Regions from separate parts of the Priestia sp. P1_B12_1 genome, predicted to be linked through region 3. Evidence: riboswitches for the same ligand, from Rfam matches in the RefSeq annotation. Region 3 holds a riboswitch; each other region holds the start of a gene.

Region 1 (8,104 bases), on a different contig from region 3:
ATTGAAACCGCGGCAGAAAAACTTCATGTGTTAATTGACAAACATTTTTCGTTTCTAGCAGAGGATCATCATTTAGCTACAGTGACACAGCTCGAACTGCGTCAATCGAACAAAGATTTAAGATTGAAAATTAACGATGTATTAAAAGATTATCTGACTCTCATTGATTCTATTTTGCAGACAGGAATTGAAACGGGTGAGTTTTCTGAAAATATAGATATTCGTCTTGCGCGACAGATGATTTTTGGAACGATTGATGAAACTGTCACAACATGGGTAATGAACGATCATCGATATGGTCTAATAGAATCGGTAGATAAAGTCCATTCCCTGCTGTTAAACGGCTGCAGCGGCTCATAATCGTAAGTGAGCCTGCTGCTCCCCTGCGAGGGGAAAAAGCGCAAGGTAATGAAAATAGAAAGAAAGGGTGGCGTAAACAAATGGAGATTATCCAGGTTGAAACTGTTGATGCAATAAGCTTCATTACGTTAAATAGACAACCTGCTAACGCTTTGTCTCAAGATTTATTAAAAGATCTTTCAAGTGTTTTGAAACATTTGGAAGATAGTAAAGAGACAAGGGTTATCGTTATTAAAGGTGAAGGGAAATTCTTTTGTGCCGGAGCTGATATAAAAGAATTCACATCGCTTCAGCAGGAAAAAGAATACGAGAAGCTTGCTGTTAACGGTCAAGAGCTCTTTGAGTATATTGAAAATTACCCAAAACCAGTGATTGCAGCTATTCATGGGGCTGCTTTAGGCGGAGGGTTGGAGCTTGCTATGAGCTGCCATATCCGTTTGGTAACGGAAAACGCTAAGCTGGGCTTGCCTGAGCTGCAGTTAGGAATTATACCAGGTTTTGGAGGAACTCAGCGATTGCCTCGTTATGTAGGAGTTCATAAGGCTTGTGAGATGATGCTGACCAGTGATCCAATATCCGGAAGCGAGGCAGTGGAGTTAGGATTGGCAAATGCAGCTTTTGAAGAAAGTCAGCTTATCAATGAAACATTTTTACTTGCTAGAAAAATTGCCAAAAAAAGCCCGATTTCTGTTAAAGCTACCTTGCAGCTGCTTCAGCATGTAAAAACAGATGCTTACTACAGCGGCATTAAAAAAGAAGCGCAGTTTTTTGGAAGCGTATTCAAAAGCCAGGATGCTCAAGAAGGCGTAGCCGCTTTTATTGAAAAGCGCCAGCCTAAATTTTTAGGAAAATAAGCTTAGGAGGGGAATTGAATGAATATTTACGTGTTAGTGAAAAGAACATTCGATACAGAGGAGAAACTTTCATTAAAAAATGGTCAAATTGTTGAAGATGGGGCTGAATTTATTATTAATCCTTACGATGAGTATGCAGTTGAAGAAGCTATTCAGCTAAAGGAAAAGCATGGCGGGGAGATTACGGTCGTGAGTGTAGGAGGGGAAGAATCAGAAAAAGAACTCCGAACAGCTTTGGCTATGGGAGCAGATAAAGCGGTTTTAATCAATACGGAAGATGACATAGAAGATGGCGATCAGTACACGACTTCTAGGCTGCTGGCACATTACTTAAAAGAACAATCTGCTGACTTGATTTTGGCAGGAAACGTAGCGATTGACGGAGGTTCGGGCCAAGTGGGACCGCGCGTAGCAGAACAGTTAGAAATCCCTTATATTACGACGATTACAAAATTGGATATCGAAGGTGAAAAAGTGACTGTTGTACGCGATGTGGAAGGTGATTCTGAGGTTATCGAAACGTCGCTTCCTCTTTTAGTAACAGCTCAGCAGGGACTTAACGAACCTCGCTATCCATCTCTTCCAGGGATTATGAAAGCGAAGAAGAAACCGTTGGTTGAAGTGGAATTGGATGATTTAGATTTAGATGAAGATGATGTAGAAGCAAAAACAAAGACTATTGAAATTTATTTGCCTCCGAAAAAAGACGCAGGACGCGTATTACAAGGAGATATAAAAGATCAAGTGACAGAACTGGTCAATTTACTGCATAAGGAAGCAAAAGTCATTTAATAAGTCAAAAGTCAAAACAATGGGGGGATTGCAATGGGACGCAAAGTGTTAGTTCTAGGAGAAGCACGTGATGGGGGATTACGAAACGTATCGTTTGAAGCGATTTCCGCAGCATCTACTGTAGCTGACGGTGGAGAAATTGTTGCAGCGTTAGTAGGAAAGAACGTAAAAGCTTTAAGTGAAGAGCTTATTGCGTACGGAGCGAATAAAGTTGTTGTGACGGAGCATGAAGATTTAGCTGCTTACACATCGGATGGCTACGCTCAGGCGTTATTAGCCATCATTGAAAGTGAACAGCCTGAAGCTATCGTATTTGGCCATACGGCTCTTGGCAAAGACCTAGCGCCAAAACTGGCAGCTCGCTTAGACAAAGGACTTATTTCCGATGTGACGGATGTAGAAGTTGGAGGGGATCAAGTAGTCTTCACCCGCCCAATTTATTCTGGTAAAGCATTTGAAAAGAAAATCATGACCGATGCTTTTACGTTTGTCACAATTCGTCCAAATAATATTTCACCGCTTGCAAAAGACGACGGACGTACAGGTGATGTAGAGGATTTAAATGTTGAAATCAAAAACCTGCGTACAGTTGTAAAAGAAGTTGTACGTAAAGCAACGCAAGGGGTTGATTTATCCGAAGCAAAAGTCGTGATTGCAGGTGGTCGAGGTGTAAAAAGCACGGAAGGTTTTGGACCTCTCCAAGAACTAGCGGACGTGTTAAATGGAGCTGTTGGGGCGTCTCGCGGAGCATGCGATGCAGATTACTGCGACTATTCTCTTCAGATCGGTCAGACGGGCAAAGTAGTCACACCAGATTTATACATTGCCTGCGGAATCTCAGGAGCCATTCAGCATTTGGCCGGCATGTCAAATTCAAAAATTATTGTTGCTATTAACAAAGATCCTGAGGCTAATATTTTTAAAGTAGCTGATTACGGAATCGTTGGAGATTTATTTGAAGTGGTGCCTCTGCTAACGGAAGAATTTAAAAAGCTGAAAGTACAGTCTGCGTAAGAGGCTGGGACAAAAGTATTTTAGACGAAGTGAAGAACGAACTATTGATCAAGATGTTTGATTAGTGGTTCGTTTTTTTGTTGGGGTAAACTTTATGTGTGTGGGTCTTTCTAGCAGCAGTTGATTTCTGTGCAAGACTCCTGCAGAAAGCGAAGTCTTGCACAGAAATCAACTGCGGTGGCACAAGCGGTTCAGCCTTTGTATACTATTTGTTCACCTTTAGATGGAATTCATTTCGTTATGTCTCAACCTCACGGAAAACGAAATTTTCTACGTATGTTTTTATGTAAATTGTACAAACTAGAGCGAAGAATAAACAGTATAAATGTAAGCAAAAAGTTAGCAAACCTTATTTGAAGGTGATATACTGTGAGTAGAATTTGGATATTGCATATATTTAGGAGGAATTAAAATGGCTATTGCACATGCTACAGATAAAAACTTTACAGATGAAATTAAATCAGGCCTAGTGCTTGTTGACTTTTGGGCACCATGGTGTGGCCCTTGTAAAATGATTGCTCCAGTTCTTGAAGAAATTGATGGTGAACTTAACGATAAAGTTAAAATCGTGAAAGTAGACGTTGATGAAAACCAAGAAACAGCTGGAAAATTTGGTGTTATGAGTATCCCAACTTTAGTATTATTTAAAGATGGAGAGAAAGTTGATCAAGTAGTTGGTTTCCAACCAAAAGAAGCATTAACAGAATTAATTAATAAACACGCGTAAGTCAAAACCTAGCTCAGGCTAGGTTTTTTCTTTTTCTCCACTTTTTCTCTTTTGGGAATACTTTTATTTAGCGAATATGCGTTCGTTTGTTTTATACTAGATGTAAGGAACACCGTCACAAATCTGGCTTATGTGCATGTATTGTAAAGCAGAAAAGAATGTAGGCTACGCTTCATAAGCGAATGTATAGATGGACAGAGTAAGAGAAGAGGAAGGAGAAAAGTATGAATGATTATTTAAAAGAAAAGCTGGCTATTTTACCGGATCAGCCCGGCTGCTACTTGATGAAAGATAAATATGGAACGGTCATTTACGTAGGAAAAGCAAAAGTATTAAAAAATCGAGTGCGCTCCTACTTTACCGGATCTCATGACGGAAAGACGCTTCGACTTGTAAACGACATTGTCGATTTTGAATATATCGTCACATCTTCTAATTTAGAAGCGCTTATTTTAGAAATGAATTTAATTAAAAAGCATGATCCAAAATACAATATCATGCTTAAAGATGATAAGGGCTATCCCTTTATTAAGATTACAGCTGAAAAACAGCCCCGGCTTGTTATTACAAGAAAAATAAAAAAAGATAAAGGGAAATACTTCGGTCCTTATCCTAACGTTCAAGCTGCAAATGAAACCAAGCGGCTTCTTGATCGCATTTATCCACTAAGAAAGTGCTCTACCATGCCAGACAGACCTTGTTTGTATTACCATATCGGGCAATGTCTAGCTCCTTGCGTAAAAGAAGTAAAAGAAGAGCAAAACAAACAAATTATTGAAAATATCACTCGGTTTTTAAATGGTGGATATGAGCATGTCAAAACAGAGTTAACTGAAAAAATGTTAAAAGCTTCAGAAGAACTTGACTTTGAAAGGGCTAAAGAATATCGAGATCAAATTGCTCATATTGAAGCGACAATGGAAAAGCAAAAAGTAACGTTTAATGATTTTGTTAATCGAGATGTGTTTGGCTATTCTTATGATAAAGGCTGGATGTGTGTTCAAGTTTTCTTTATTCGCCAAGGGAAATTAATTGAGCGAGAAGTTTCTATGTTTCCTTTTTATAAAGAGCCAGAAGAAGATTTCTTAACTTTTATCGGTCAGTTTTATGCCAAAAATATTAAGCCAAAAGAAGTGCTGGTTCCAGCAACGATTGATGCAGAGTTAGCTGAGAAATTAGTAGAAGTAGAGGTTCAGCATCCAAAGCGAGGCAAAAAGAAAGAATTAGTAGAACTTGCGTGTAAAAATGCAAAAATTGCGCTCGGTGAAAAATTCTATTTAATTGAACGAGATGAAGAGCGCACGGTTGGCGCAGTTGAACGGTTAGGAGAAGAGCTTGGAATTGCAGCGCCTTACCGGATTGAAGCATTTGATAACTCAAATATTCAAGGGACAGATCCCGTTTCTGCGATGATTGTTTTTGTTGATGGGAAACCGGAAAAGAAAGAATATCGCAAATATAAAATTAAGACCGTAAAGGGACCAGATGATTACAGTTCCATGAGAGAAGTCGTTCGCAGACGGTATTCCAGAGCGTTAAAAGAAGGTCTTCCGCTTCCAGATTTAATTGTTGTAGATGGGGGCAAAGGGCATTTAGCTGCAGTACAGGACGTTCTCGAAAATGAATTGGGACTTTTAGTGCCTACAGCAGGTCTTGTCAAAGATGATAAGCACAGAACCTCCAACCTGATGATTGGTGAGCCTCCTCAAATCATACCGCTTGAACGCAATAGTCAAGAATTTTATTTGCTTCAGCGAATTCAAGATGAAGTTCACCGCTTTGCGATTACTTTCCACCGTCAAGTGCGCTCTAAGTCCGCTTTTCAGTCTGTTCTGGACGACATTCCGGGAGTGGGAGAAAAGCGTAAAAAAGCTTTGTTAAAGTATTTTGGTTCGGTGAAAAAATTGAAAGAAGCAACGGTTGATGATATTCGAAATTCAGGTGTTCCTCAAAACATTGCTGAAAAAATTTATGAAACATTACAAAAATAGTCTTGAAATAATAGAAAATATTTGATAAGCTATTAACTAATTTCATACGACACTTCATCAAATGAAGTGAAGATAGAGGTGCAAATTTAATCAGTACGTATCAGGAAGGGTATGAGCCCTTATGAATGAGACGGAAAGGGAAATTTGCCGAAGTGAACATTACCTCATAGTAATGATTGCTGGTTCTGCGTTGAATAAACGTAGGATTGTCAAGATGTAGATTCTTGGAGAGCTATCTCACGGCAGTGGACGGTTATGTTTTATAATTTTCGTTCGTTAAGCAATGAGAGCTCATCTCATTGCTTTTTTTATTGTCTGAGTAAAAAAATTTAGCTTCTCATCATCCTGCATATGCAAATTTATTGAAAAGGAATGAACAAAATTATGGCATTAATCGTTCAAAAATTTGGTGGAACATCTGTTGGTTCTGTTGAACGTATCCAACATGTAGCAAACCGTGTTATTCAAGAAGCAGAGCGCGGTAACCAAGTAGTTGTTGTTGTATCGGCAATGGGCAAAACGACAGATGCACTGGTGAAATTAGCAAGTGATATTACGGACAGTCCAAGCAAACGCGAAATGGATATGCTTCTTACAACTGGAGAACAAGTAACGATTTCCCTGTTAACAATGGCCCTTCAATATAAAGGGTATGAAGCAACTTCGCTAACAGGTTGGCAAGCTGGTATCCAGACGGAAGCAGTTCACAGCAATGCACGAATCCAGCACATTGACACGACACGTATTCAAAGCCAATTAGATAGAGGCCGAATCGTAGTAGTAGCTGGATTCCAAGGCTGTTCAGAAGATGGAAGCATTACAACATTAGGTCGAGGCGGCTCTGACACTACGGCAGTAGCTCTTGCCGCAGCATTAAAAGCTGCAAAATGTGATATTTATACAGACGTAACAGGAGTGTTTACGACAGATCCGCGCTATGTAGAAGATGCTCGTAAGCTTCACTCTATTTCATATGACGAAATGTTAGAATTAGCTAATTTGGGAGCAGGGGTGCTGCATCCGCGCGCTGTTGAGTTTGCAAAAAATTATCAGATACCGCTAGAAGTGCGTTCAAGCTTAGAAAACGAGAATGGAACGATTGTTGAGGAGGAAGTTTCAATGGAACAAAACTTAGTCGTAAGAGGAATTGCGTTTGAAGATAATATTTCACGAGTGACAATTGAAGGGTTAAACAATGAGTTGCAAACTCTTTCTACTATTTTTACAGCATTAGCAAAAGAACAGTTAAATGTGGACATTATTATTCAAAACGTAACGGCTAATAATCGTCTCTCTATCTCATTTTCTATTAAAACCGTAGACGTAGATGCCGCTCTTGCCGTCTTAAAAGAGTATAAATCTACTTTAGGATATACGCGTATTGAACATGAAAGCGGTCTGGCTAAAGTATCAATTGTCGGCTCTGGCATGATTTCTAATCCAGGCGTTGCAGCCGAAATGTTTGAAGTGCTGGCAGGGGAGAAAATTGAAGTGAAGATGGTCAGCACGTCTGAAATTAAAGTATCTACAGTTGTACCGCACGCTGATATGGTAAAAGCTGTTGAGACGCTTCACGTAGCATTTGAATTAGAAGAGCAGCAAGCAGTGCACGTATAAAGAAGAGAAAAAAGACGTGGTATCTCCACGTCTTTTATATATACGTATTTCCTACTTTTTATAGCGCTCCGCGCGTGTTTCGGTAGGTAAGATATCTTTTCGGTCCCACTGCACGGAAATCAGCACTTTTCCGTTCTTTTCTTTATGTGTTAAGTAGGCTTCTGTTAGGCAGTTGTTTTGACGCTGAATCTGTTCAGCCACAAATCCTGACTCAAGATGAAACGAACAAGTTTCCTGCTGAAATCTTTTGCTGACCACATCACCTGATAACTCAAGCTCGAGTGAATATTTATCTTTTTTTGCAAGCGTCAGTGTTCCCCAGGAAGCTGCTTTAAAAAAAGCGACGATTTCATCCATTGTATTTAATGGGTATTTCCGCGCAAGGTGTTTTCCTGCCCAGTATGAAATGGTATTTGTTTCGTCTCCAAGAAGCTCTGGAATTAACACGTCACGCAAAAGGCTGTATCCGAAATATGAAACGTGATCAAGAGTTCTCTCTGTTTCAGCTGTGACGTTAGGTTCTGATGTTTCCATCGTCTCTTCAAGTTCTTGCTGTGATTCTGTTTGTAAATTGCTCATGCTTTCCCCTCTTTCTTTACTACTATTATATACAAATCTAAAAAACCTCTCACGCATTTTTTTAATAAAATGTAAGAGGATCTTTATTATGGTAAAAAGAGTTAGATGTAAAGATGAAAAATCCATAATATACCTTTTAAAAGGGTACTTTTACCTGTGTAAATGTTTTG
Region 2 (8,104 bases), on a different contig from region 3:
GGGAGAGTCACTAAACTGTTCCCTTTGCTTTTTTGCTAGGCGACTTTATCGGTGGTGATAATTTTGTTAATCCAGTCTTTTCCTTCTGTAAACCTTGTAACAAGCATCGCTGTTACTGTATTTCCCGTACTGTTTAAAAGCGTAGCAGGGGCGTCAATAATTGTGGAAATGACCGCAATAATGGGCAGAACTTCTGGCGAAAATCCGTAAATTGTAATGATTAACATTTCGCCAATCATACCGCCTCCAGGGATTGCTCCCATTACGGCTCCAACTAAAAAGGCTACGCCTAATATGCTCAAAATACTCGTAGCAGACGTCATATCTTTGCCAAACAAACTGAATAAGAAAACAATTTTTAGAATACCACCGATAACAGAACCATCTTTATGGGTGTTTGCTCCTAATGGAATCACCGTTTCAGCAATATCCAGCGGCACACCCATTTTCTTTGTTGCATCTAAATTGACTGGAATAGATGCAGCAGAAGAACAGGTAGCAATAGCCGTGATAGAAGGAGCAGCTGCATTTTTCCAAAACAGCTTAATTCCTGCTTTACCGCCAGCAATCCATGCATATAGCGTAAAGAAACCGAAATAGTAAACGATTGCAATTAATAAATAAAGAATAAATGCTCTAGCGTACCCTTGTAAGATCTTTGGTCCAAGTTCTCCTACTACAGTAGCAAAATAGCACCCTAAACCAATTGGAGCATAGTACATCACAATTTTAACAACCTTCATCGATACTTCTTGACCGGAAGTCAGAAATTTCACCATGGGCTGTCCTTTTTCGCCAGCCATCGTTGTAGCAATACCGAAAATAACGGCAAAGACAATTAATTGTAAAATGTGCTCTTTCGAAAATAACTGAACAAAATCAGGTACAGTAAATGTACTAACAAGCTGAGTTAAAAGCGTCATTTTTTCAGCTGTATTTTCACTGTCACCCATCAATTCTTTAATGGCAGAAGTATCTACATTATGTAGCGGATTGTAAAGTGATGCGCCTAAAAAGCCTAAAACGGCTGAAACAGCAGCAGTGGCGATAAACACAACGGCGATACCTAGCATAATTTTACCAAGACGCTTCATTTCATTCATGTTTGCGATCGCCGAAGCCACACTAAAAAAGACAAGGGGAACGATAATCATGAACATCAAATTAAGAAACAAATCACCAAAGGGCTTTACGACTGCCACATCGGGCCCGATAGCATATCCTGCTATCCCGCCAATTAAAATAGCGAGAAGCAGAATAAGCGATGATCTGTACGTTTTAAATACACTTAAAACCATAGTTAGATTTCCTCCAAACAACAATAGCTTCTTTACTACGCAAGAACAGCTATTATTTGCTCATTGCATACGTAGTAACGACTGGCTTTACATCTTTACGCACCAAATCTTCGTATGTTTCTCGCTCTACAGCAAGACGAGCTTCTCCATTTTTTACAAATACAACAGCAGGGCGCGGAATACGGTTGTAATTGCTAGCCATTGAATAGTTGTAGGCACCTGTAGAGGACACTGCTAATAAATCTCCTTGATTAACGCGCGGTAAATCAATATCCCAAATAAGCATATCTCCTGATTCACAGCATTTACCCGCAATTGATACTGTTTCATCTTTTTTATCCGTCACTCTATTAGCCAAGACAGCTTCATGTTTTGCATCGTAAAGAGCAGGACGGATATTATCGGTCATACCGCCGTCAATTCCTACGTATTTTCGTACACCTGGAATCTCCTTCGTTGATCCAATTGTATAAAGCGTTGTACCTGCTTCTCCTACGATGCTTCTTCCAGGCTCAATCCAGACTTCTGGAAGGGTATAGTTCTGTTCAGTTAACGTGCGGCTTAGCTTTTCTGTCAGTGCATCTACATAATACTCAACTGGAAGAGGAGAGTCGCTTTCGGTATAACGAATACCAAAACCACCACCTACGTTTAAAACTTTTACTTCAAATTCCATTTTATCACGAATGCTGAATAAGAAATCAGTTAAAATATCAATGGCGCGAGAAAAACCATCTACTTCAAAAATTTGCGAACCAATATGACAATGAATGCCTAAAAGATCGTAGTAAGGCTTTTCTAACGCAGAACTTACCGCTTTCATGGCTTGGTCATTGGAAAGACCAAATCCAAACTTGGAGTCTTCCTGTCCGGTCATAATATATTCATGTGTATGGGCTTCAATCCCTGGAGTAACACGCAGAAGAATAGATGCTTTCTGTTTGCGCTCAGCTGCTAAGGCATGCAAAACTTCAAGTTCGGTAAAGTTATCAACAACAAAACAGCCAATATTCGCATCAAGAGCCATTTCCATTTCTTCAATCGTTTTATTATTGCCGTGAAAATGAATGCGTTCAGCTGGATATCCAGCTTCAAGCGCTGTAAATAATTCGCCTCCTGAGACCACATCTAGTGACATATCAAGCTTCGTTAAAAGGCTAGCCATTTCCATACAAAGAAAGGCTTTCCCTGCATAGGCGATTTGATATGAAAATCCGCTTCTTCGAAAGGCTGAATGGAAGGCCTTGCATTTCGTCTCAATTAATTCTTGATCGTAGATGTATAGGGGAGTGCCGTATTGTTTTTTCAGTTCGACCGTATCGCACTGCCCAATTTCTAAATGATTGCTGCTGTTAATTTTACTCGTTCCATGTAAGTACATAATCCGTATCCCTCCATTTAAATCATTCAACTATAACTTTGATGGTCAGTAGAAAAACACAAAAAAGACCCGTGAAGTGATGTTCACGCGTCTTGGTTTCATAATAATAAAATATTATTACATTCTAGGCATCAACATCTCTTCAATAGCTCTCCACAAACCAAATGGTTTGTGACAGCTCAGCATTTATTCAATACTGAACCAGTATATGAACACAATGGATGTTTATATACTTCGGCACGAAATCCCTTTTACTTATCTTCACAGACTCCATTAGTCTCCAATAAGTGACTCTTGATTTCATGCACCTCTATTCTCAGAGAGGAAAATTATATTTAAATGTAATTTCTATTATATTTCCTTTTCCTCCGTCTAGTCAATGAAAAGTTAAGGCATAGGAATATCAAAAAGAATAAATAAGAAAGCTATAAAGCTTCCAGATAGAACCCAAGCACCCAGCGCTGTCTTTTGATGAATGACTAAAAGTGAGAACGTGACAATATTGAAGAGAAAAGAACACAGCAGCGACCATCCATAATGATGAGTAATACTGTGATTAACATAAGCAATGAACTCAATCACAGTAAATAAAAGCGCCCACAAAAGAATCCACCACATCCGGCCGCTTACATGCAGCGGCAGCCTTCCTAAAAAAACTGGTATAACAAACGGATAAATAATTAAGGTTATTCCAAGGGAAACCATGAGGTGATCGGGTAGAAAAAGGTGATCAATACCAACAGGGTGAAATACCCATACGCGGTGATGAAACAGCAGTACTTCATAAAGCAAATTCCCCGTGACCCAAAACAGCAAAGTAGGATAGTATTCTTGATACCTGCGCCACTTGCCAAATAGTAAACCAAGAATGATAAAAAATAATACAAATGAAGATTGCATACGCTCTCCTTAAAATAATGGTTATTTCTTTTTATTTACATATTATAGAAATTTTATTCTCTTTGCTTTTATTCAGAAACTATAATAGAAAAGCCGTAAGCAGCAGCGTTAAAGACGTACTACCACTATTTGTGGCTTTCTTCACGCTGCTATAATCTTCGTAAAGGAACTTCTACCGCTTTTGTTTACGAGATGAAAGGAGCTGCTATATGTTAAAGTCAGCAAGACGTAAAAATAAGCTCGAAATAGCTCAGCCTAGTATGTGACTTCTTTTTTTGCTATGCTAAAATTGCATACATATAGCATAAGAATACTAGAAGAAAGAAAAGGGTGTTTTGGTATGAAAACATACATCGTAGTTGGAGCTGGGGTACTTGGAGCTTCTACTGCATATCATTTAGCAAAAGCAGGAGCAGATGTGACATTGGTAGATCGCAAGGATGCTGGTCAAGCTACTGATGCAGCAGCAGGAATTGTTTGTCCATGGCTTTCGCAGCGTCGAAATAAAGCATGGTACCGCTTAGCAAAAGGCGGCGCCAAGTACTATCAAACATTAATTCAGCAATTAGAAGACGATGGAGAAACGGATACAGGATATAAGCAAGTGGGAGCAATTAGCTTACATACTGATGAACAAAAGCTTAAAAAAATGGAAGAACGAGCATATAAACGTCGGGAAGAAGCTCCTGAAATAGGCGAGATTACACGTTTATCCGCTAAAGAAACACAGGCTTTGTTTCCGGTTCTTTCAGAAGAATACAGTTCAGTTCATATTAGTGGAGCCGCTCGCGTTAACGGAAGAGCTCTTCGAAACGCACTTGTGAATGCAGCGAAGAAAAACGGTGCAAAAATAATAGAAGGAAACGCAGAACTTCTTTATGAAAATAATCGAGTAACGGGCGTTGCCGTAAATGGACAAACCCTTCTAGCAAGTACAACAATCGTGACAGCAGGAGCGTGGGCAAATCAATTGCTAGAGCCTCTTGGAGTAAAATTTTTAGCAAGCTTTCAAAAAGCGCAAATTGTTCACTTACATCTCCCTGATTTAGATACAAAAGACTGGCCCGTTGTGATGCCTCCAAGCGACCAATATATACTTTCATTTGAACAAGGTCAAATTGTTATTGGAGCAACACATGAAAACGACACGGATTATGACTTGCGAGTAACTGCTGGTGGGCTTCATGAAATTTTTTCAAAGGCCTTATCAATTGCTCCCGGCTTAACAGAAAGCACAGTTTTAGAAACAAGGGTAGGGTTTCGACCATTTACTCCAGGCTTCTTGCCAGTCATTGGAGCTCTTCCGGCTTACGAAGGAATACTAGTAGCCAATGGTCTCGGAGCTTCAGGCTTAACGTCGGGTCCTTATCTTGGTTCAGAGCTTGCTAAATTAGCACTTGAAATGGAAATGGAAATGGATCTTAGCGACTATGATGTAAGAGGAGCTATCGAGTCTTAAGCAAACAGAATGAATGAAAACAAATAGAAGTTCGCAAACTACAACTACTATATGATGAAAGGAAGTAGATTGTTTGCGAAAGATTATGATAAGTGCAGCAGCAGCTTTTTTATTTATGAGCGCGACGCCTGTATTAGCGGAAAACCATCCTCAGCCAGAAACAAAAGACGTGCAGCTGACGTCTCAGCAAAAGCAGGAATTGTCCGTGCTGTACAAAGAAATGCTAGCAAAAAAGAAAGAAATACTTTCCAAATATGTCGAGTACGGCGTGTTAAGCAAAACGGAGAGTCAAAACATTTCTTCACATATGGAAAATCGTTATCAGCATATGGAGAAAAATGGTTTTGTTCCGAAACGACACTGTCATAAAATGCATCATTCAAAGTAATTCATATTCACATAAAAAAGCGCCTTTACAGGCGCTTTTTTATGTGAATGAATGGAAAATATCCGCTTCTTTATCTAGTAAATTCTAAAATCCTCATGTAAAATTAAGAGAATGAGAACGAGTAGGAAAGATGCTAGTGAGGGGTAGGTAAATATGAACGATGAACGAAAATAAGAAAATAGTCCGATTACATGCAGAAAATCATTCAGCTGAGGCGCTAGGAATCATATTTGCTTACAAACAACAAGATGATCATCTTGTTTACAGTATGTATCAAGGTGAAAGCGTTCATGAGCAAAAAATACCTCTGGAAGAATGGGTCTCGTATGAGCATTTTTTCGAAGCACTAAATAAAAAGAAAAAGCTTATGTACGAGCTTCAAATAAATGATAAACGCTATGTAGTAAACTTAACCCCTTTATCTTACACAGAAAAGCCTGAAATCATGGGACATTGCGTGAATATAACTAGTTATCAGGAGAAAAAAGAACAGGTTCAGCCTTTTATCTATCATAACGCAGATGCTGTTGCTGTCGTTGACTTAAAAGGTAAAACGCTTCAAGTGAACCCTGCGTTTGAGAATACATTTGGCTGGACGTTTGAAGAAATTTATCAAAAGCCTCTTCCGATTATACCTTCGTTTTTAAAGGAGCCAGTGTGGGAACTTCATAAGACCATTCAATCAGGTGAATCGAAAACGGAATTTGAGACGGTCAGACAGCATAAAGACGGTCATTTAATTAATGTAAGCGTCACACTATTCCGCGTTGAAAATATGAATGATTGGCCGCTATGCATTGCTTTTGTCTATCGAGATATAACATCACGCAAACAGGCCGAAACGGCTTTAAAAGAAAGTGAAGAACGCTACCGAAGCTTGATTGAGTTATCGCCGGAAGCGATTATCGTTCATAGTGAAGGGAAAATTGATTACATCAACCCTGCAGGAGCTAAAGCGCTAGGATACAAAAGTCCTCAAGACGTATTAGGAGCTTGTGTTTATCAGTTTGTTCACCCTGATTACTATGATGTTGTAAAACAGCGAATTTATCGAATGAAAACAGAAAATAAATCTGTAGACCTACAGGAAGAAAAGTTTATTCATAAAGACGGTCATACGATTGATGCCGAAACCATTGCCTTTCCTATTCCCTATATGGGAAAGCAGGCCATTCAAGTTTTGTTTCGTGATATTACAGAACGTAAAAAAACTGAAAAATTGCTGCGTGAATCCGCTCAGCTTTCCTTAGTCGGACAGTTAGCCGCTGGTATTGCTCACGAAATTCGAAACCCTCTGACGGCGGTAAAAGGATTTATACAGTTATTAAAAGAAACGAGCGGTCAGCCTTACTATGTAGAAATGATAAATCATGAGTTAGATAGAATTGAATTGATTACCGATGAGTTCTTGAGTCTTGCAAAGCCTCAGGCGAAAACCTACAAAGACAAACATGTCCAAGATATTTTAGAGAATACTTTAAAGCTAGCTGAGGTGCAGGGGATTACAGAGAAAATTCACGTAAAAAAAGAAATTGATCTTCATCTTCCTCTCGTATTATGCGAAGAAAATCAGTTGAAACAGGTGTTTAGCAATATATTTAAAAATGCAGTCGAATCTATGCCAAGTGGAGGAACCGTAACGATTCAACTAAAAAGGTTTAATCAGGAGAACCTTGTTGTCCGGTTTAGCGACGAGGGGCCAGGCATCACGCAGGAAAGAATGAAGCATTTAGGAAAACCTTTTTATAGTACCAAAGAGAAAGGAACGGGGCTTGGACTGATGGTGTGCTATAAGATCATTCGAGAACATAGAGGAGAAATTAACTTTGTAAGTGAGCTTGGAAAAGGAACTACCGTAGACATTCTTTTGCCTTTTAAAAAGTAGATTCTACTTTTATAAGCATGAAACCTTTTCTAAAGGGGAATACATGTTAGTGAACGAATAATGAGGTTAAAATTAGGAGGGAATAAGATGGAACGCATTGAAACGGGAGAGATTTTTACAATTTTAGATGAAAATGATCAAGAGCAAGATATTGAAGTGCTTGGAAAAATGACGATTGAAGGGCACGATTATATTGCCGTTGCGTTTGTGGAAGAAGTTTTAATTGAAACAGAAGAAGAAATTGATGTTTTCTTTTTGAAAATTGAAGATGATGGTGAATGGTCTTCAATTGAAGATGATGAGGAGTTTGAAAAGGTATCAGCCGTATTTGAGGAAATGACATCCGCGTAAAAAGAGAGGTTAAAACCTCTCTTTTTTTATTTTAAATAATATAATATTTAGAATTTTTCTAAAAATATCTTGCTGAATTATTTCCCTTCATTTATGATGAATATGTAACATACCAACCGGTTAGTAAGTAAATGAAAGCGAGGGACTACCGTGTATTTTTCTTACTCTGACAAAGTAGTGAAGCTGCAAAAAGAATTGACCTCTTTTATGGAAGAGCATATTTATCCAAATGAACGGCTATACGAACAACAGCTGAATGAACAGCCGTCTAGATGGTCAGCTGTTCCTCCGATCATGGAAGAGTTAAAAGAAAAAGCAAAGCAAGCTGGATTATGGAACTTATTTTTGCCAGAAAGCGAATACGGAGCGGGTCTAACAAATGTCGAATATGCCCCTCTTTGCGAAATTATGGGCCGTTCTATTATTGGACCAGAAGCTTTTA
Region 3 (8,104 bases):
TCAAATCCTAATTGAACTAATTCTTTCTCTATACTTACCATAATACCTTCCCTGATTATAAGAAGTGTTCGCTGATCTAATAAATAAGAAGAAACATCGTGAGGGAATTTTTCTGCTTTTTGAGTTACTTCCTCAACTTCTTTATGCAGCAATTTCTGATTTTTATAGGAATGATTAGCTATGTTTTCTTTATCAGAATGGATCATAATAAACGTACCAGACTGCAGCTCTAAATTCCAATCATAATAAAACTCTTCAATATCTAAATGTATATTTAATTGTATATATCCTTTTATCTCTTCAATTAAAGTCTCCATTAACAAATCACGTGTTTTTTGAACATAAATAACTTGTCCCTTGTCTAACAAAGCCTTTTCTAAAGGTAATAAAAAGGCTTTAAAATAAACGGTTATAAAAGGAGGAGAAATGACGGTGAATACACCTCCAGGACCTCTTCCAAAGTTTTCACGAAGTAACCTTCCCATATAGCTACTTAATTCTTTTTCCAGTTTCGTTTTATCCATAGATGGTGCACCTAGTTTCTAGTTTCATAAGGTATACTATTCGTGATGTTTTATGAAAAATCCTTCTTCATCATAAGATCATTTTTGGTAATAAGAATTAACTTTTCACAAAGTGTAAACGAGGCATACTAGTATATCTTTAATAGATTGGTTTCTGTTTACCTTTGTATTTTCTGTGTTTCAAGATTCTTCTTTTATTTGAAATTCCAATTTTACTTCCATAGATAATGGTACTTAAAAGGATTATATCCTTGCTAATTTCTTCTTTGTATAATTCATTGTCATACTTTTGATAATCCTGCAACAATCGACGAAGCTCTTTTATAAACAATACAATCTCATGATTATCAGCCATCCCGACCAAATCCTTTCTGTTGGCACATCCTATTTTTAGGTGCTGTTTTAGGGAATTATTCCGTTACAAAAGGACTTACTCTTTTTAGACAACAAAAATAAGCCGAAAAAGAAAAGGTATGTCCTTTGCTTCCTCGGCTTATGTTTGGCACAGTGTGTCCAATTCATTACTGCCTCATTAATTTTTTGGTTTTAGGATAAGCGTAATAATACTATTATCCTTTTCAAAATCCCAATCTACAAAAATATCAAGAATGTCTGCATTTAATATCTCATCATAGTCATCGTTTTGCCGTAAGATTCCTTTTTCCAAAGGACGTTTAGAGATGCGTAAGGTGTCATCAAAACCCAACGAAATTAGCTGCTTTTCAATAGCCACCAGTATTCCCTCCCGTACGATGACCAATGTACGATCGCTTAATTTATATGAAGAAATTTTTTCAGGTCCTTTTTGTGCAATCTCACTCATCTTTATAATTCGATCATGAATTGCTTGTTTTCCTGGGTAAGGGTCGCCCTCAGTCAAATCGGCTTTCAAATCGTCCAGACACACTCCCACAAAAATTCCGGAGTGATGATCTAAATTCCAATCATAATATAAGTGCTGAATGTCAAGGTCTGTAATCCCTTTAATTTGCCCAGTGATTTGAGGTTCAAGAGTCTTTACCAAAAGCTCTCTTGTAGTCATCACTTGAAGTTCTTCATTTTGGTTTAACAGTACTTGTTCCATAGGTGATACGAAGCCACTGACATAAATAACAACATAAGGTTCATATATCGTAACATGAACAGCCTCGGGACCTTTTCCAAAGTTATCTCGTAACAATTTGCCCAAATTATTCGCCAGCTTTGTTTGCTGAGCTTTAATATCCATATTTCTTCATCCTTTATTAAGAAAGAAGCATCATATCCTCTTTCCATCATTTTATTGTACCATCACGAACGAATAATTTAAATATACAGAATAAATAAAAAATAATTGTTACAATATGTTTAACCTAATTATAGACGTTCAAAACCTCTTCTTTCTATTGCTTAGGAAGTATTTTGAATGTCACCGGAAAACACGAACTCATTAGATTCGTATTGCTGTTTTTAATAAAGAAATTTATTATACGATAATGAATGGAATTTTTTTATTCAGTCGGGACAGATAACAAATTTTTTAATTTCTTAGTAGAAATCTATATATTTTTAGAGAGAGGACAATTGTTTGTAAAAGAGAATTAAGCTTTGGAAACGTGCAAAAAAGCCAAAGCTTTCTTAAGAAAGCACTTGGCTGCGGCTGCTTGCTTATTTCTTACTTTACTTATTCATAACCGTAGCTTTTCTTAAATCCTGTATTTTCAAGGAATTCTTTTTTGTTCAGATTTTAGAAAAAAGGGCTTTCGGTAACGAAAAATGTAATATATTAATTTTCTCTGCTAATCACGTGCTTTTTCTTGAGTATAAATCAGCTCTTAAAATCATCTAATCTAGTGAAAAATTCCTGAAGAAAATCATAAAATAACTAGAGCCTTCGGGTACATTATCTGTATTTCAAAAATCAGAAAGCAAAGATAAATCAGGATCTGTATTTTTACTTCCCCTTGTTATTGATGGGATCATTCAAGAAAAGCATTTAAATCTAATAAATAAAGATTCTTCTTGGCTTTTCAACGAATTGAAACAAAGAGGATACAAAGACGTGAAACGTATTTTATATTGTAGTTTTTTAAACGGGCAACTTTTTGTGGATATAAAAAATGAATGATAAAAAAATCTAGGACGAAAATGGGTTTAAACTTCACTAATTCTATAGAAAGCCATAAACTGCTGGAGCTATTGAATACAAGATCTTTAAAAGCTGTAATAGCCATGTGTTGCTATGTATAAACTAAGAGCAAGCTAATTTTTATTAGCTTGCTCTTATCTATAAGATGAAGTATAAAAAGGGCTTTTTTTTATTTATTAAGCTCAGCAGGAGCTGAAATATTCTCAAGAACTTTTCCTGTTTCTTTATTTGAAGTATTACTTACCGCTAAATCTCCCAGAGAAATCATTCCAATGAGTTTTCCATCTTCTACAATAGGAAGTCTGCGTATTTGATGCTGAGACATGAGATCTGAAGCCTGCTCTACAGACATGTATTTTGTACCGGTAATGACATCAGTGGTAATCATTTCAGATATTTGTGTATTCGTATTAAAATTATTAGCTAATCCCTTGACGACTAAATCACGATCAGTTATTAGGCCTATTAGCTTATCATTTTCACAAATTGGAATAACTCCTACATCTACATTCTTCATCATATTAGCTACCTCACCACATGAACTTTTAAGGTTACCTGTCTCAATATTAGAAGTCATCACTTCTGTTATATTCATAGCAACTCCTCCTTTATTTAATCATTGTCTTACTTCACTTGATTCCCGCACCTCATCTTCTAAAACGTCCATTTGAGTTTTAGGATACAAAGCTTTAGGTTTTAATGAGAAGAAAATGGTGAATGGATTTGAAAAATTCATCGCATTTTATTGGACAGTAAAAAGATGTAAGAATGATAGGAAACGAGGTTTTAATAAAAGAGCACAACCCGTTGGTTCGTAATAAATTTATACTTCTCCTCTTCTCATCTTTATACTTTTACAAAAGAGTTATTCAAAGTTATTTTTCATTAAATTGAAATATTAAAACTATTATATAAATTGTATAATTTAGTAGTATAAAAACTACTAGGAAGGAATTACACACTATGTTATGGTTTATATCTGCTTTAGGGACAGCTGTATGCTTCGGAGTAAATAATACTTTATTTAAATGGGGCGCTCTTCAACATTTATCTAAAGTGTGTATTCAACTTTTCTTTTATTGGATTTCTTTTTTTATCCTATTATTATTTACTCTTATTAAAGGAAGTTTTGAATTTCACATTTTACCTATTTTAACGGGGGCACTAATCGGTATATTAAATGCCAATGGCAATATCCAAATGTCGAAAGCCTTTGAGAAAGGACCTGCGAGTATTACATCTACCATTATTGCGATGAATACAGTCATTGTTGTTATAGCTACATCTTTATTATTTCCTCAATCCATTCCTTTAACAAATTGGATTGGTATCATCATTATTATATTGGCAGCTTGTATTATTCAGTATCAACCAAACAAAACGGCACACATAGAGTATAAATTATGGATTTTGAGCTGCTGTTTAGCTCTTCTATCTATCGGCACAGTTGGTGTTATTATGAAATTCAGCACGTATCAGCACTTTAGCATGGGTGAAATGCTTGTTTCAATGTATGGTGGAGGAGCTGTCTATTTAAGTTCATTAGCTCGGAAAGAATTTAAAAAATTAACTGCACATAAAATTGAAATAAAGATAGGTATACTAGTTGGTATATTAAGTACGATTGGTTACAGCTGTTATTTATTCGCCCTAAAGGAAGGTCCATCAAGTGTGGTTTATCCAATCATTAGTTTAAATTGTATTGTTGTTTTAATTGGGAGCTTAATTATCTTTAAAGAAAGACTTAGAAAATATCAATTGATAGGAATTATTCTTACTTTATGCGGAATCGTATTGACTAAGATATAAGTTTTTGGACCAATACCAACAGAAGAACAAACATATAGTGAAATAGGTCTCCCTCTGTATGGCAACTGAAGATGTATATAGTATACATACATAAAAAATAGAAAAACTCCCCCAATGCGTTAAGGGAGTTTTTCTATTTTTAGGAGTTAGCTAAATAATGATTCATCCATCTTGAGCTTTGGGCACCAATCTTGCCTTAATGCATCGATTGAATCGGTCGTTTTAGCTATGCTCTCTCTTCTAATCTGTTTTTATTTATTTCAACAGGTAACGTTAATGCCACTAGTTTGCAGAACTTCTTCTAGCACACTTTGCTCTTTATTGCTTAAAGGAACCATTGGCAAACGAACACCGCCAACTTGTATTCCACTTAGATTTAATGCAGCTTTTACTGGTGAAGGACTTGGCGCAATAAATAATGCTCTCATAATTGGAAGCAGATTGCGATGTGTAGCAGCAGCTTTTTTGACATCGCCATTTTTGAAGGCATTAATCATTTCTTGCATATCATTGCCAATGATGTGGGAAGCAACTGAAATAACTCCTGCCCCGCCAATTGCTAATACTGGTATTGTTAACCCATCATCGCCGCTGTATAGTGTAAAGTCGCTAGGTGTTTTGCTAATAATCTCTGCCATGGCATCCAAGGTGCCACTTGCTTCCTTAATTGATACAACATTAGGAATCTCTGATAGACGAACAATTGTTTCAACAGAAATGTTAACTACGCTTCGCCCTGGGATATTGTAAAGCATAACTGGTAAAGAGGTTGACTGGGCAATCGTTTTAAAGTGCTGGTACAAGCCTTCTTGAGACGGCTTATTATAGTATGGAGCAACGAGCATAATACCATCGACTCCTGTTTCCTCTGCAAGTTTTGTTAAGCTAATCGAAGCTTGCGTGTTGTTTGAGCCAGTTCCAGCGATGACGTGGACTCTTCCCGCAGCAGCTTCTACCACACATTGGAATAATTTAATTTTTTCTTCTGTGGTTAATGTTGGAGACTCTCCAGTTGTACCAGCTACAACTAAGCTATCTGTGCCATTTGTAATTAAATGCTCAACTAACGTTTTCGTCGCGTTAAAATCAATTTCGCCATTCTGATCAAACGGGGTAACCATTGCTGTTAATACTTGGCCAAAATTCATAACTACACACCCTTTATAAATTTTTAAAAATTAGAGGGGTTAGGGCCATTCATAAAAAACGCAAAAAAGCAGCAACGAGGGATTCGTTGCTGCAGTAGAAACAATATTTATCAAAAATAGTTTCCGTGCGTAAGATAGCCCTCCATACAGTTTCCCATATGACAGTTCTGTATTTATTCAACAGCAGAACCAGCTTCAAGAACATGAGATTCTTTCAGCTTCGGCAAATACCCCTTTCCACAATTGTCATTGGATCTCATTCTCCTCAAATTGTATACTTATGATCTTTGCGCCTCTATCCTCACTTCAAAAAATATTGAAATAAGAAAATATTTAATTGAATTTAATATAACAGTAAATTTCCTTTCACGCAAGATTCATTTAAGTGTAATTTTATGGAAAACATGTAATTAAGTCCTTACACTTATTTTTGAGAGAATGCCTCCGGATTATTGACTCAAAGCCACAATCTCAGTATCACTCATATTACTATTTCACCTTTCATCTTGCTATTCACCACATGTTTTAACTTACATATTATGCACATCATAAAAAGCCACCCGCTTAGAGTGACTTAGCATTAGGTTTATTCTTTACTTCATCAGGTACGTAATCTAAAAGTACGGATATTATTGTATTAAAATGCCATGGAGTAAGATTGTTGCCAGCACTTTCTTTTAACTCAGTTCTTAGCTTTTCACCCCATATAGGATATTTATTGTTGCTTTTTGCTTCCTCTAACATATAATCGACTACATTTAGTACTTTATAATATTCATTTTCTTTTGCGCTAATATAATAATCCTTTTGTTTATAGTTCATATCTCCAATCCCCTTTTGGTTATTTATGAACAATAAATTTTTTCATAAGGTAGCATCAAATTTAGACTATATCTCTTATTTCCTTATAACATCTACATTGGTTTAAATAGTTTATAATATCTTGGTTATTTACGTCTTTGATATTATCTCCAAAAAGTTCAACGGCACTTTCTAAACGTTCCCTGTTATTATCAATCGTTAGTATATATTGAAGTGCATCAGCTACTGGTGCATTATGGTATGTACGACGCACGAAATACTCTTCGATTGCCTTATTTAAGCATTCTGATTCAGCCTTTCTAAATTTAGCTTCTGACCTTTGAAGGTTCTTTACCTCCATCTCTATCATAAACCCCTCATCCTCTCCAATTTAATTTACTATTTTATTCCCCTACTAGAAGTAAAATAAAACTTAGTTTGTATACAAATTAATATATTTTCTCAAAATAAAAAACACCTGTGAAGACAGATGTTTTTTGTAAACTTAACATATTAAAGGAGAAACGATTTGTCAGCAAAAGGAGGAATCAGATTAGGTACAGTATGTGCTTATTTTTCGTATTTATACGTATTCGAATTAAAGAATAAAATGAGGTTAAGCAAACCCATTGATGTTCGATTTTTTCAAGGTTAAAGGATAGATTAATTTTTGAGGGAATGAGTTGTAGCATGTAGTCAAATTATTGTTGGGGAAATATAGCTTTATCTTTTAATTGATGCATTGCAGGGACATACTAAAAAATGAGGTGATAATATGGAAATAAATCGAGCTAAGCAAATTCTTTCTTCACCCAAGGAAATTGATGTGCATTACCACGGAGTTCCTATTTGGATTAAAAGTGTAGATGAAACATCAAGTATGGCTATCGTTCATGCGAGAGGAACACATGATGAAAACCGTATGGTTCCAGTCCTTGATTTAGAAGAAAAATAAAAAATAAAAAATAATAAAGGAATAATATAGAATTTTTACATTCTTTTGTTCCATCTCCAAATAGAACCGAATAACTGATACCATATTTCTCTAAGCTTTATTTATAAGAAAAAAGAGGTGCAGCATGAAAGAGAAAAAAGAACCACAATTCAGAAGTGGCGAGCTAGAAAATACGGAACTAAAAGGCTATTATGGAATGGATCCTGAAACTAGCCTTCAATCTGTTAATTTTGCTACGACGGAGAACCCATACTTAAATGAACATTACCAGGAAGATTCTAAAGAAAATGAATAAAGAGAGAAGAAAATAACCGATCTTTATTTCTTTTCTTTAGTTATACATTCTTAATAAGTTGTCAATAAAAGGGGTTGCAGATACCATATTTCAATCTCGGCTTATTCTTACTTCTGCAAAGATATTACCTAACACATAACGAATATAAAGAGCCAATTGTTTTACGCAAGTGGCTCTTTGCTACGTTAATTGAATACGCTTGAATCCTTAATAAATAATGGCAAGTAACAATTTATTAGGGATTTAGATTAGTCTTTAACTAATTTAACAAGCATATGAGCAAGATGATGTTGTTCTTCCTCATTTCCAACTTTCCATAACTCATGTAACAAGTATTGCTCTTCATTTTTGGGCTCCTCATGTGTTGCGAGATAATCAGCTATTTTTTTAGCTGCTAGAGCTAATTGATTATCATTTAACCCTAGTTTCTCACCTTTTGTGACT
Region 4 (8,104 bases), on a different contig from region 3:
GCGGCCTTGTTCCTGTACGGCCGACACCTATGCGGGCAGGGGTAAATTGTTTAAGTGTTTCAAGCGGATCGCGATTTGACTTTGGTATCATAGTAAGCACCTTCCTTAAATCAAATTCATAAAAATAGTTGGGTCTCCGGCTCTAGATGTAAAGTGCCCGTTGTCCATAATACGCTGATCTTCAAGCCACTTTTGAAATAACGGCGTTGGGGTACGCCCTAACACATTACGTACCGTTGCAATGTCATGATAACTAAGAGACTGGTAGTTTAGCATGCAGTCATCAGCCATGGGCACTCCTATGACAAAGTTCACTCCAGCTGTTCCCAGAAGCATACTTAAATTATCCATATCATTTTGATCAGCATCCATGTGGTTGGTGTAACATACGTCTACTCCCATAGGCAGGCCATGCATTTTACCCATGAAATGATCTTCTAACCCAGCTCGTAGAACTTGTTTGCTGTTATATAAGTATTCAGGTCCAATAAATCCAACAACTGTATTAACTAAGAAAGGCTTGTAGTGACGAGCTAAGCCGTAGCATCTGGCTTCGAGCGTTACTTGATCAATGTTATAGTGAGCTTCTGCTGACAGTTCAGAACCTTGTCCTGTTTCAAAATACCAGCGGTTTGGACCTTTTGCCGTTCCTTTTTCATGAATTAACGCTGTCGCTTCATCGAGCATAGACAGTGAAATTCCAAATGAATCATTACCAGCTTCTGTACCTGCTAAACTTTGAAAAATCAAGTCAGCAGATGCTCCTTTTTCAATTGCTCTCATTTGACTCGTTACGTGTGATAATACACAGTTTTGAGTAGGAATTGACCATTCGTTGATTATATTTTTTGTTTCATTTAAAAGCGCGTAGATATTATCCGTTGTGTCAATAACAGGGTTAATTCCGATAACCGCATCTCCAATTCCATAGCTTAACGCTTCGTATAGAGATGCTCTCATTCCTTTTAAATTATCTGAAGGATGATTAGGCTGGGCTCTAGAAGCCAATACTCCTTTTTGGCCGATAGTCGTTTGACAAGTAGTTTGCACTTCTATCTTGGCAGCTCCTTGAATTAAATCTAAATTGGACATAATTTTAGTAGCCGCCGCAATCATTTCGCTGCTTAATCCTTGGCTAAGTGCAAGAAGGTCTTCTCCGCTATGCTGATCGGATAAAATATATTCTCTTAAATCCCCTACTGTCCAATTTTTAATAATATCGTAAACAGATGAATCAATCTGACTTTCGATTAATGCCGAGACGTTGTCTTCATCTGCGCTGAGCAGCGGATAGTTTCTGATATCAGCAAGTGTGATATCAGCTAGGACTTGCTTTGCTGCCATTCGTTCTTTCATTGACTCAGCGCTAACTCCTGCGAGCTGATCTCCAGAACGCTCTTCGTTTGCTTTGGCCATGATTTCTTTTAAGCTATAAAATGAAAATGTTTCTCCTAACAATCGTGTAGTTTTAAACATCGTTTCCTCCTTGTATATTTAGTAGATTATGATGAAAAAGCGAGCGTTTTAACGGAAACGGAGATCGCTTCTCCAGCTACTGGTAACCCTAGATCAATGTAATCTCCGTGTGTAAAATCAATTTGATCTAAACAAATAATTTCTAACTCTTTCCTCTGTTTAGCTAATGCTTGTCCTAAAGCTTTTGCAATATCTTGCTCGCATAGAACAACGAGGCACTTAGCTCCTTTAAAACAAGCAATAAATTCAGCGCTTATTACTTTTGCTAATTCTTGAAGCATCTTATAGCTGCAGTAAGGAAAATGAGATAAAGCAATAGCAGCGGGGGGATCTTCTGCGCTGAAAATAGTTGAAGCCTGCATACATGCCGCTCGAGCTCTTTCTTGAAACATCAGCGGATTCCATTTCTCTTCTTGCTGAACAGGTATCTCTACAATCGGGATATTTTTTAACGGCAGCCGCTTTGACCCAATGTATACAGTTGATCCGCTAACTTCTGTATTTTGCATACCAGCCCCAATTACAGTAGCGCGCGTTGTCTCAGCGGCTTGAGATACTTGGATGGATTGAAAATGATATGCTAGAAGCGGACCAACGTCTCCATGTATGGCCACTTCCTTCACTGTTTTTGGCTTTTGCTTCTCCATCATTGCTCCTACTCCTCCTGAAACCATGATCATTTCGGGGATAGAAGATCTTGTATGAGGAGAAACGATCAGCGAGGAATTTTGATTCAGCGCATTTACATAATTCACGGTTTCTTCAGCTAGTAATTGACAGATAGACGAGAGCTTTTCAAATGTTGCTTTTTCACCTTCTCGCAGTGTTAAAGAATTATTTTTCAAAAATTCAGTTAAATGAGAAGAAACGTAGGTAACAAAACCTTCTGAATTCAGACGAATTAATCTTCCTCCCACATGCAGTGTAAACGTTTCTATAACTTTTCCATTTTGACATAAAGCGATGTTAGCAGTTCCTCCTCCTACATCAATATTGGCAATTACTGCATTTGTTTCAGCAGAACGTTCGATTGCTCCTGATCCTTTTGCTGCTAATATTCCTTCTAAGTCAGCGCCGGCTGTTGCAACAACAAAATCCCCAGCATGTTCGGCTAGATAGTGAACGATACTTTCTGCATTTTTCTTTCTGGCCGTTTCTCCTGTGATGATCACAGCACCTGCCTCCACTTGATCTAAGGAGATTCCTGCATTCTTATACTCTTGTTCTAGTAGTACCGTTAATCGTTGAACATCGATTTCAACATCGTTTAGCATAGGAGTGGTATAGATAGAACTTGCATACGTTACGCGACGATCAATAATTTGACAGCCTGGCAGCGTAAACTGATTTTGTTGATTTGCTATTAACAGCTTGCTTACAATCAGTTTTGTTGTACTTGTTCCAATATCTAAACCTATGCTCGTGATCCATTTCTGTAGCATGCTATCAATCCCTTATCTCGTTTGAATATGGTGATTATCATAAAACAGTTTTTTGAATATTTCACTAACTATGTTATCAAACCTGACACACTTTTGTGTAAACAAAGGTGACAAATGACAAAAAAGACTAAATCTTGGTAGATTTAGTCTTTTTGCTTATGATGAGTGTGATTTAGTTATAATCATTCTTGATGCCGATGGAATTAATAGTGAAAGAATGATTAAGCAGGCTATTAGTGATCCTACCATTGAAATCCCGTTCATTGAAAAAGAATACCATAGAGCGGACATGCCCTTTGGCGCATATGATCCCCAGAAAATAATACCCGCAATAAAGTGCCAGAAATACCGTGCGAAGCTGCCGATAATAAGGGATAAAATAATCAAAACAAAAGCTTTTGATCTGTTATTGTTAGCTAAATTAGTTTTAATAGATTGCGAAAAAATACCTCCAAAACCTATAAAAGCAAAAGCCACAATATATTCAATAAACGTTTGCAGCGCTGTTAAAATATAAGCTGTTCCTGTTGCCAACTGTAAAAGCCCCCATAATAGACCAGATAGAGCCCCGCCTTTTACTCCCCAGCGAAAGCACATAATAAAAATGGGCACCATGGAGAACGAAATACTCACAGCCGTTGCAATCTTAATGGAAGGCAAAAGATCAAGTAGAAGTGCCAATGCTGCAAAAATAGCTATTTCAATTTTAGCCTGTAAAGGTAATGCTTTATTCACGTTTCTCACTCCTGTTTTTGAATCATTCATATCAAACGGTTTACACAGGAGTAAGCAAATATATGCTACTATTCCCACATTCCTACGCTAGCGTTAACTAACAGGTTCGAAGGGTCTGAACAATTTGTTCACTCTCAGCACGGCGGCTCCCCCTGTGGTACGTTCGGATATTTATGTAGTATTATGACAACATCCATTATATCATATGTAACAAAATAGATTCGAGAGATTTCAAAGATGTTTCTATTTTCTGAATCTATTTTTTATAATGACAATCGTTTTAGTATTTGGTATACTTCTTTTATGTCAAATGAATATAAAAAACCCTCATCCTAATCGATGAGGTAGAGGTCGCAGTTTTTAATAGTAAAGCAACGGAAATGCAGAGAACATTGAGGATGTTGCTTGAAAGGAAAAATTGCCGAAGTTTAGATCACTTCTCGGTTGATTTAAGCTGGGGCTGTCTCCGAACAGGAACAGAACTGTCACATCATGCGAGTGATGTGAAGAGCTATCTTCACGGAAGGTTGACGCGGTTTTCAGATTTAAAAGCGCGCACATATACTGCGGGCTTTTTTTATGTTATCCCGTCTCTTTCCGTACATTCGAAAGGAGTATTTATCTATGCAAGAGCAGCAAGAATTAAAACGTGGGTTGAAATCTCGCCACTTAACGATGATTTCATTAGGAGGAGCCATCGGAACCGGCTTATTCCTAGCAAGTGGTGGAGCAATTCACACAGCAGGACCTGGGGGAGCGCTTTTAGCTTACGCTATCATTGGTGTCATGGTTTACTTTTTGATGACCAGCCTAGCGGAGCTCGCAGCTTATATGCCTGAAGCCGGTTCGTTTAGTACGTATGCGTCTCGGTTTGTAGATCCATCCTTTGGTTTCGCTCTCGGCTGGAACTATTGGTATAACTGGGCTATTACGATTGCCGCTGAATTATCGGCTGGAGCCCTTATTATGAAATTTTGGTTCCCAAACTCTTCTTCTATTTTATGGAGTGCCCTGTTTTTATTAATTATGTTTGGGCTTAACTACCTTTCTGTAAAAGGATTTGGTGAATCTGAATTTTGGTTTTCGTTAATTAAAGTAGTAACGGTTATCATCTTTTTAGTTATTGGTATTATGATGATTTTTGGTATCTTTAACAATGAAGCACCAGGTTTTAAAAACTTCACGCTTGGTGATGGACCCATTCACGGTGGATTCTTTACTGTCTTAGGTATTTTTATGGCTGCTGGTTTTTCATTCCAAGGAACAGAGTTGCTTGGAGTCGCAGCTGGAGAAAGTGAAGATCCGGAAAAAACGGTTCCTCGCGCAGTTAAACAAGTCTTCTGGCGCATCTTGTTATTTTATATTTTAGCTATTTTTGTTATCGGGATGCTTATTCCATACACAGCGGATTCATTAGCAAGTGATGATGTGCGGGTAAGTCCATTTACTTTAATATTCGAACGAGCAGGTCTGGCGTTTGCAGCATCAGCTATCAATGCCGTTATTTTAACAGCCGTTTTATCTGCTGGTAACTCAGGTATGTATGCTTCTACGCGTATGCTTTGGAACTTAGCAAAAGATGGAAAAGCACCGAGGTTCTTAGCAAAAGTAAATAAACGAGGCGTTCCGGTTAATGCTTTAATCGCAACGGCACTTGTCGGTACACTTGCATTTGGTGCTTCATTTTTTGGAGACGGTGCGGTATACACGTGGTTACTTAACGCTTCTGGTATGTCTGGTTTTATTGCTTGGTTAGGAATTGCCATCAGCCACTATCGTTTTAGAAGAGCATTTGTTGCTCAAGGTCATGATTTGAGTGAACTTCCATATCATGCAAAACTTTTCCCGTTTGGTCCTATCTTTGCCTTTATTTTATGTGCTGTTGTCATTTTAGGTCAAAACTATTCGGCGTTTACGGGTGATTCGATTGACTGGTACGGTGTACTTGTTTCTTATATCGGACTTCCTTTATTCTTAATTGTTTGGTTAGGATACAAATGGACGAAAAAGTCAAAACTTATTCCGTTAAAAGAATGCCAAGTAACAGTAAAAAAATACGAATAAAAAAAGCTCTCTATTCTTTTGAATAGAGAGCTTTTTTATGTGATCTGATCAGCAAAATGAAGAGATATATAGGCGGGCTGATTTTTCATAACAAGCATATAACCTTTGAGGGGGCGATTACAGTAATCAGCAGCTTCTATATAATAAATATGCTGAATTAACCTGCTTAAATGGGTTACAAAAGATGGAAGTTGATGAGTAGGAATGCTTTGGATGTAGTCTATGATTTCTTGTTGAGTTTGAAGGCCTGAATGGGTACATTCTAACAGATAAAAAAGCGGATCTGCTGCTATAGTAGATAGTTCAGAGTTGTGTTTGATTCTATTCAGCTGGATATGCAGTTCTTTTTTTGACCATCTTTTTGGAATAGCTCTTAGATACTGATATTGAAAATGTGTATTCATGATAGCTAACACCTTTCGTATTAAAATAATAAAACGACTTATTATTTTAATAACCTTTACACATGAAACTAAAACGTTACAATGTGTAAAGGTGTCATACATCTTATAAAATAAGCTGATAAAAAAGAACATCTTGCCACTGATTAAATTTCCAGCCTACTTCTTTAAATTCTCCGCAAAATGTAAAATTAAATTGCTCATGCATTTTGATACTGATATCATTCCCTTTTGTAATCCCTGAAATAACAACGTGATGGTTGAGTTCTTTAGCTAATTCCAAAATTCGCTTCATAAGCTTTTTTCCAATGCCATGCCCCTGCTGGTTTTTATCAATATAAATCGATAGCTCTACCGTTTGAATGTACGCCTCTTTATCTCGATAAGAAGAAAGCGAAGCATAGCCCGCTACTACCCCATCTTTTTCTGCGACAATAAGCGGAAAAAGTTCATTGCTAATATGATTATTAAACCAGCTCCTTCTATGCTCTACTGTTACAGGCGTTAAGTCAAAAGTAGCAGCACTTGTTTGAACAGACTGGTTATAAATTTCAACAAGCATAGGTAAATCTTCTTCTTTAGCATAACGAATGATCATATGTACAAACTCCTTATAGTATAGAATTATCTTTATTTTACTTCTTTTAATAAACATAATCTACATAAAAAACCGATGTGCACATGCACATCAGTTGTGATTTTGAGCATATTGAAAGGTTTGAAGAACTTGAAGTGTCTCTTTTGTAGAAACGACCGTCGCAAACTCCTCATGCAAAGAAGACAGTGCGAATGTATGTACATCTTCTGCAGAAAGCCTTGTTTTTCCATCGTAGGACATACCATCAAAGCAAGCTGTTGCATCGTTTACAACGTACGTTCTGTACCCTAGATTTCCAGCCATGCGGGCAGTCGTGGAGACGCAGTGATTAGTAGTTAGTCCTATTAAGATAAGCGTATCATAACCATTTGCTTTTAAATAACTGTCTAGCTCTGTTCCAATGAAACAGCTGTTCACGTGTTTGCGAATTAAGTATTCGTCTTCTTGTGGACCAAACCCTTCTTTGAACTGAAACCCCTTCGAACTGGGGTGTAAAGGAGAATCTGGATTTTCTGATGCATGCTGTACGTGAATAACAGGATAGTCTTGGCGCCTCCATGCTTGCAGTAGCGTCAGCATATGTTTTTCTGCATCTAGATTGTTTCTTTCCCCCCACTGTGGTGAATAAAATCCTTCTTGTACATCAATAAGCAGCAGCACTGGCCGGGAACGTAGCATAAGCATCATCTTCTTTCATCTTTATTTTAAAATGGAAATAACGTATGTGCACCCATCAGGACCGGCTTTTGACGAATGAACCGTCTGTTTCGGTAAATGTATCCGATCTCCTGCCTGACATAGAACCGTATCATGTTCAACTGTAAAGTAAATAGATCCTTCAAGTATATGAAGAATTTCATCAGTTGGATGGGTATGAGATGGGTGCGTTTGAAAAGCAATATCATGCTGTACTTCAACGTATCCAGTATACGCCGGAAGCAGTTCTTTAATTACTTCTTCAAACTTTCCGCCAACTCCTTTTTTAATAGAGGCTTTTTTTACGTCCATGCTGCTCACTCCTTTTTAATTTAAACGGACACTGTCCGGTAGTATAGTTGTTATCATCGTGTAAAAAATATTGCTTCCACTCTCGGTTTTCCTGCTGTCCATACCATCCTAACTCAGGGTGAGCTGATACGTCATCATATGTTTTTAACCGATCGCGGACCACCTTTTGTACGTGCCGCCCTATTTTTGAATCTCCTGTCATACCTTCAAACACCCACCGAGGTTGAAATGTAATCATAAATCCCCTGCTCTTACGGCTTTTACGTAAAGAATGAGCAGGCGTATTACAGACGACAAAAATAGGTTCTCCGTGAAAGCAAAATTCCCATAATAGATCTTTTGGATCTTTTGGAATGTCTTGCGGCCATTTCTTTTGATCA

The links. Region 3 has a riboswitch for lysine ahead of dapA (4-hydroxy-tetrahydrodipicolinate synthase). Riboswitches for the same ligand answer to the same signal wherever they lie in the genome.
Region 1: another riboswitch for lysine. It lies ahead of AC1D0Y_RS04790 (aspartate kinase); the one in region 3 lies ahead of dapA (4-hydroxy-tetrahydrodipicolinate synthase).
Region 2: another riboswitch for lysine. It lies ahead of lysA (diaminopimelate decarboxylase); the one in region 3 lies ahead of dapA (4-hydroxy-tetrahydrodipicolinate synthase).
Region 4: another riboswitch for lysine. It lies ahead of AC1D0Y_RS21265 (amino acid permease); the one in region 3 lies ahead of dapA (4-hydroxy-tetrahydrodipicolinate synthase).

Annotation. Positions count from the first base shown of each region.
Region 1 covers NZ_JBFTZR010000001.1:913,843-921,946, reverse strand. The annotation lists gene AC1D0Y_RS04820 (TetR/AcrR family transcriptional regulator) at 1-360, shown strand, start outside; gene AC1D0Y_RS04815 (enoyl-CoA hydratase) at 441-1,214, shown strand; gene AC1D0Y_RS04810 (electron transfer flavoprotein subunit beta/FixA family protein) at 1,233-2,006, shown strand; gene AC1D0Y_RS04805 (electron transfer flavoprotein subunit alpha/FixB family protein) at 2,040-3,020, shown strand; gene trxA (thioredoxin) at 3,433-3,747, shown strand; gene uvrC (excinuclease ABC subunit UvrC) at 3,972-5,738, shown strand; lysine riboswitch at 5,804-5,981, shown strand; gene AC1D0Y_RS04790 (aspartate kinase) at 6,123-7,355, shown strand; gene AC1D0Y_RS04785 (YslB family protein) at 7,407-7,934, opposite strand.
Region 2 covers NZ_JBFTZR010000003.1:148,621-156,724, reverse strand. The annotation lists gene AC1D0Y_RS11780 (dicarboxylate/amino acid:cation symporter) at 36-1,298, opposite strand; gene lysA (diaminopimelate decarboxylase) at 1,351-2,679, opposite strand; lysine riboswitch at 2,818-3,000, opposite strand; gene AC1D0Y_RS11770 (CBO0543 family protein) at 3,067-3,579, opposite strand; gene AC1D0Y_RS11765 (NAD(P)/FAD-dependent oxidoreductase) at 3,920-5,038, shown strand; gene AC1D0Y_RS11760 (YckD family protein) at 5,112-5,426, shown strand; gene AC1D0Y_RS11755 (PAS domain-containing sensor histidine kinase) at 5,587-7,311, shown strand; gene AC1D0Y_RS11750 (DUF1292 domain-containing protein) at 7,399-7,662, shown strand; gene AC1D0Y_RS11745 (acyl-CoA dehydrogenase) at 7,813-8,104, shown strand, end outside.
Region 3 covers NZ_JBFTZR010000010.1:44,008-52,111, forward strand. The annotation lists gene AC1D0Y_RS23775 (Na-translocating system protein MpsC family protein) at 1-524, opposite strand, end outside; gene AC1D0Y_RS23780 (hypothetical protein) at 664-879, opposite strand; gene AC1D0Y_RS23785 (Na-translocating system protein MpsC family protein) at 1,057-1,752, opposite strand; partial or broken gene AC1D0Y_RS23790 (YetF domain-containing protein) at 2,401-2,631, shown strand; gene AC1D0Y_RS23795 (CBS domain-containing protein) at 2,822-3,247, opposite strand; gene AC1D0Y_RS23800 (DMT family transporter) at 3,616-4,461, shown strand; gene dapA (4-hydroxy-tetrahydrodipicolinate synthase) at 4,722-5,609, opposite strand; lysine riboswitch at 5,737-5,915, opposite strand; gene AC1D0Y_RS23810 (hypothetical protein) at 6,174-6,431, opposite strand; gene AC1D0Y_RS23815 (hypothetical protein) at 6,493-6,780, opposite strand; gene AC1D0Y_RS23820 (H-type small acid-soluble spore protein) at 7,186-7,365, shown strand; gene AC1D0Y_RS23825 (hypothetical protein) at 7,490-7,660, shown strand; gene AC1D0Y_RS23830 (DUF3243 domain-containing protein) at 7,909-8,104, opposite strand, start outside.
Region 4 covers NZ_JBFTZR010000007.1:43,417-51,520, forward strand. The annotation lists gene eutC (ethanolamine ammonia-lyase subunit EutC) at 1-91, opposite strand, end outside; gene AC1D0Y_RS21250 (ethanolamine ammonia-lyase subunit EutB) at 106-1,476, opposite strand; gene AC1D0Y_RS21255 (ethanolamine ammonia-lyase reactivating factor EutA) at 1,503-2,918, opposite strand; gene thiT (energy-coupled thiamine transporter ThiT) at 3,075-3,683, opposite strand; TPP riboswitch at 3,716-3,816, opposite strand; lysine riboswitch at 3,991-4,175, shown strand; gene AC1D0Y_RS21265 (amino acid permease) at 4,278-5,717, shown strand; gene AC1D0Y_RS21270 (hypothetical protein) at 5,753-6,121, opposite strand; gene AC1D0Y_RS21275 (GNAT family N-acetyltransferase) at 6,225-6,716, opposite strand; gene AC1D0Y_RS21280 (cysteine hydrolase family protein) at 6,807-7,394, opposite strand; gene AC1D0Y_RS21285 (cupin domain-containing protein) at 7,416-7,724, opposite strand; gene AC1D0Y_RS21290 (YqcI/YcgG family protein) at 7,699-8,104, opposite strand, start outside.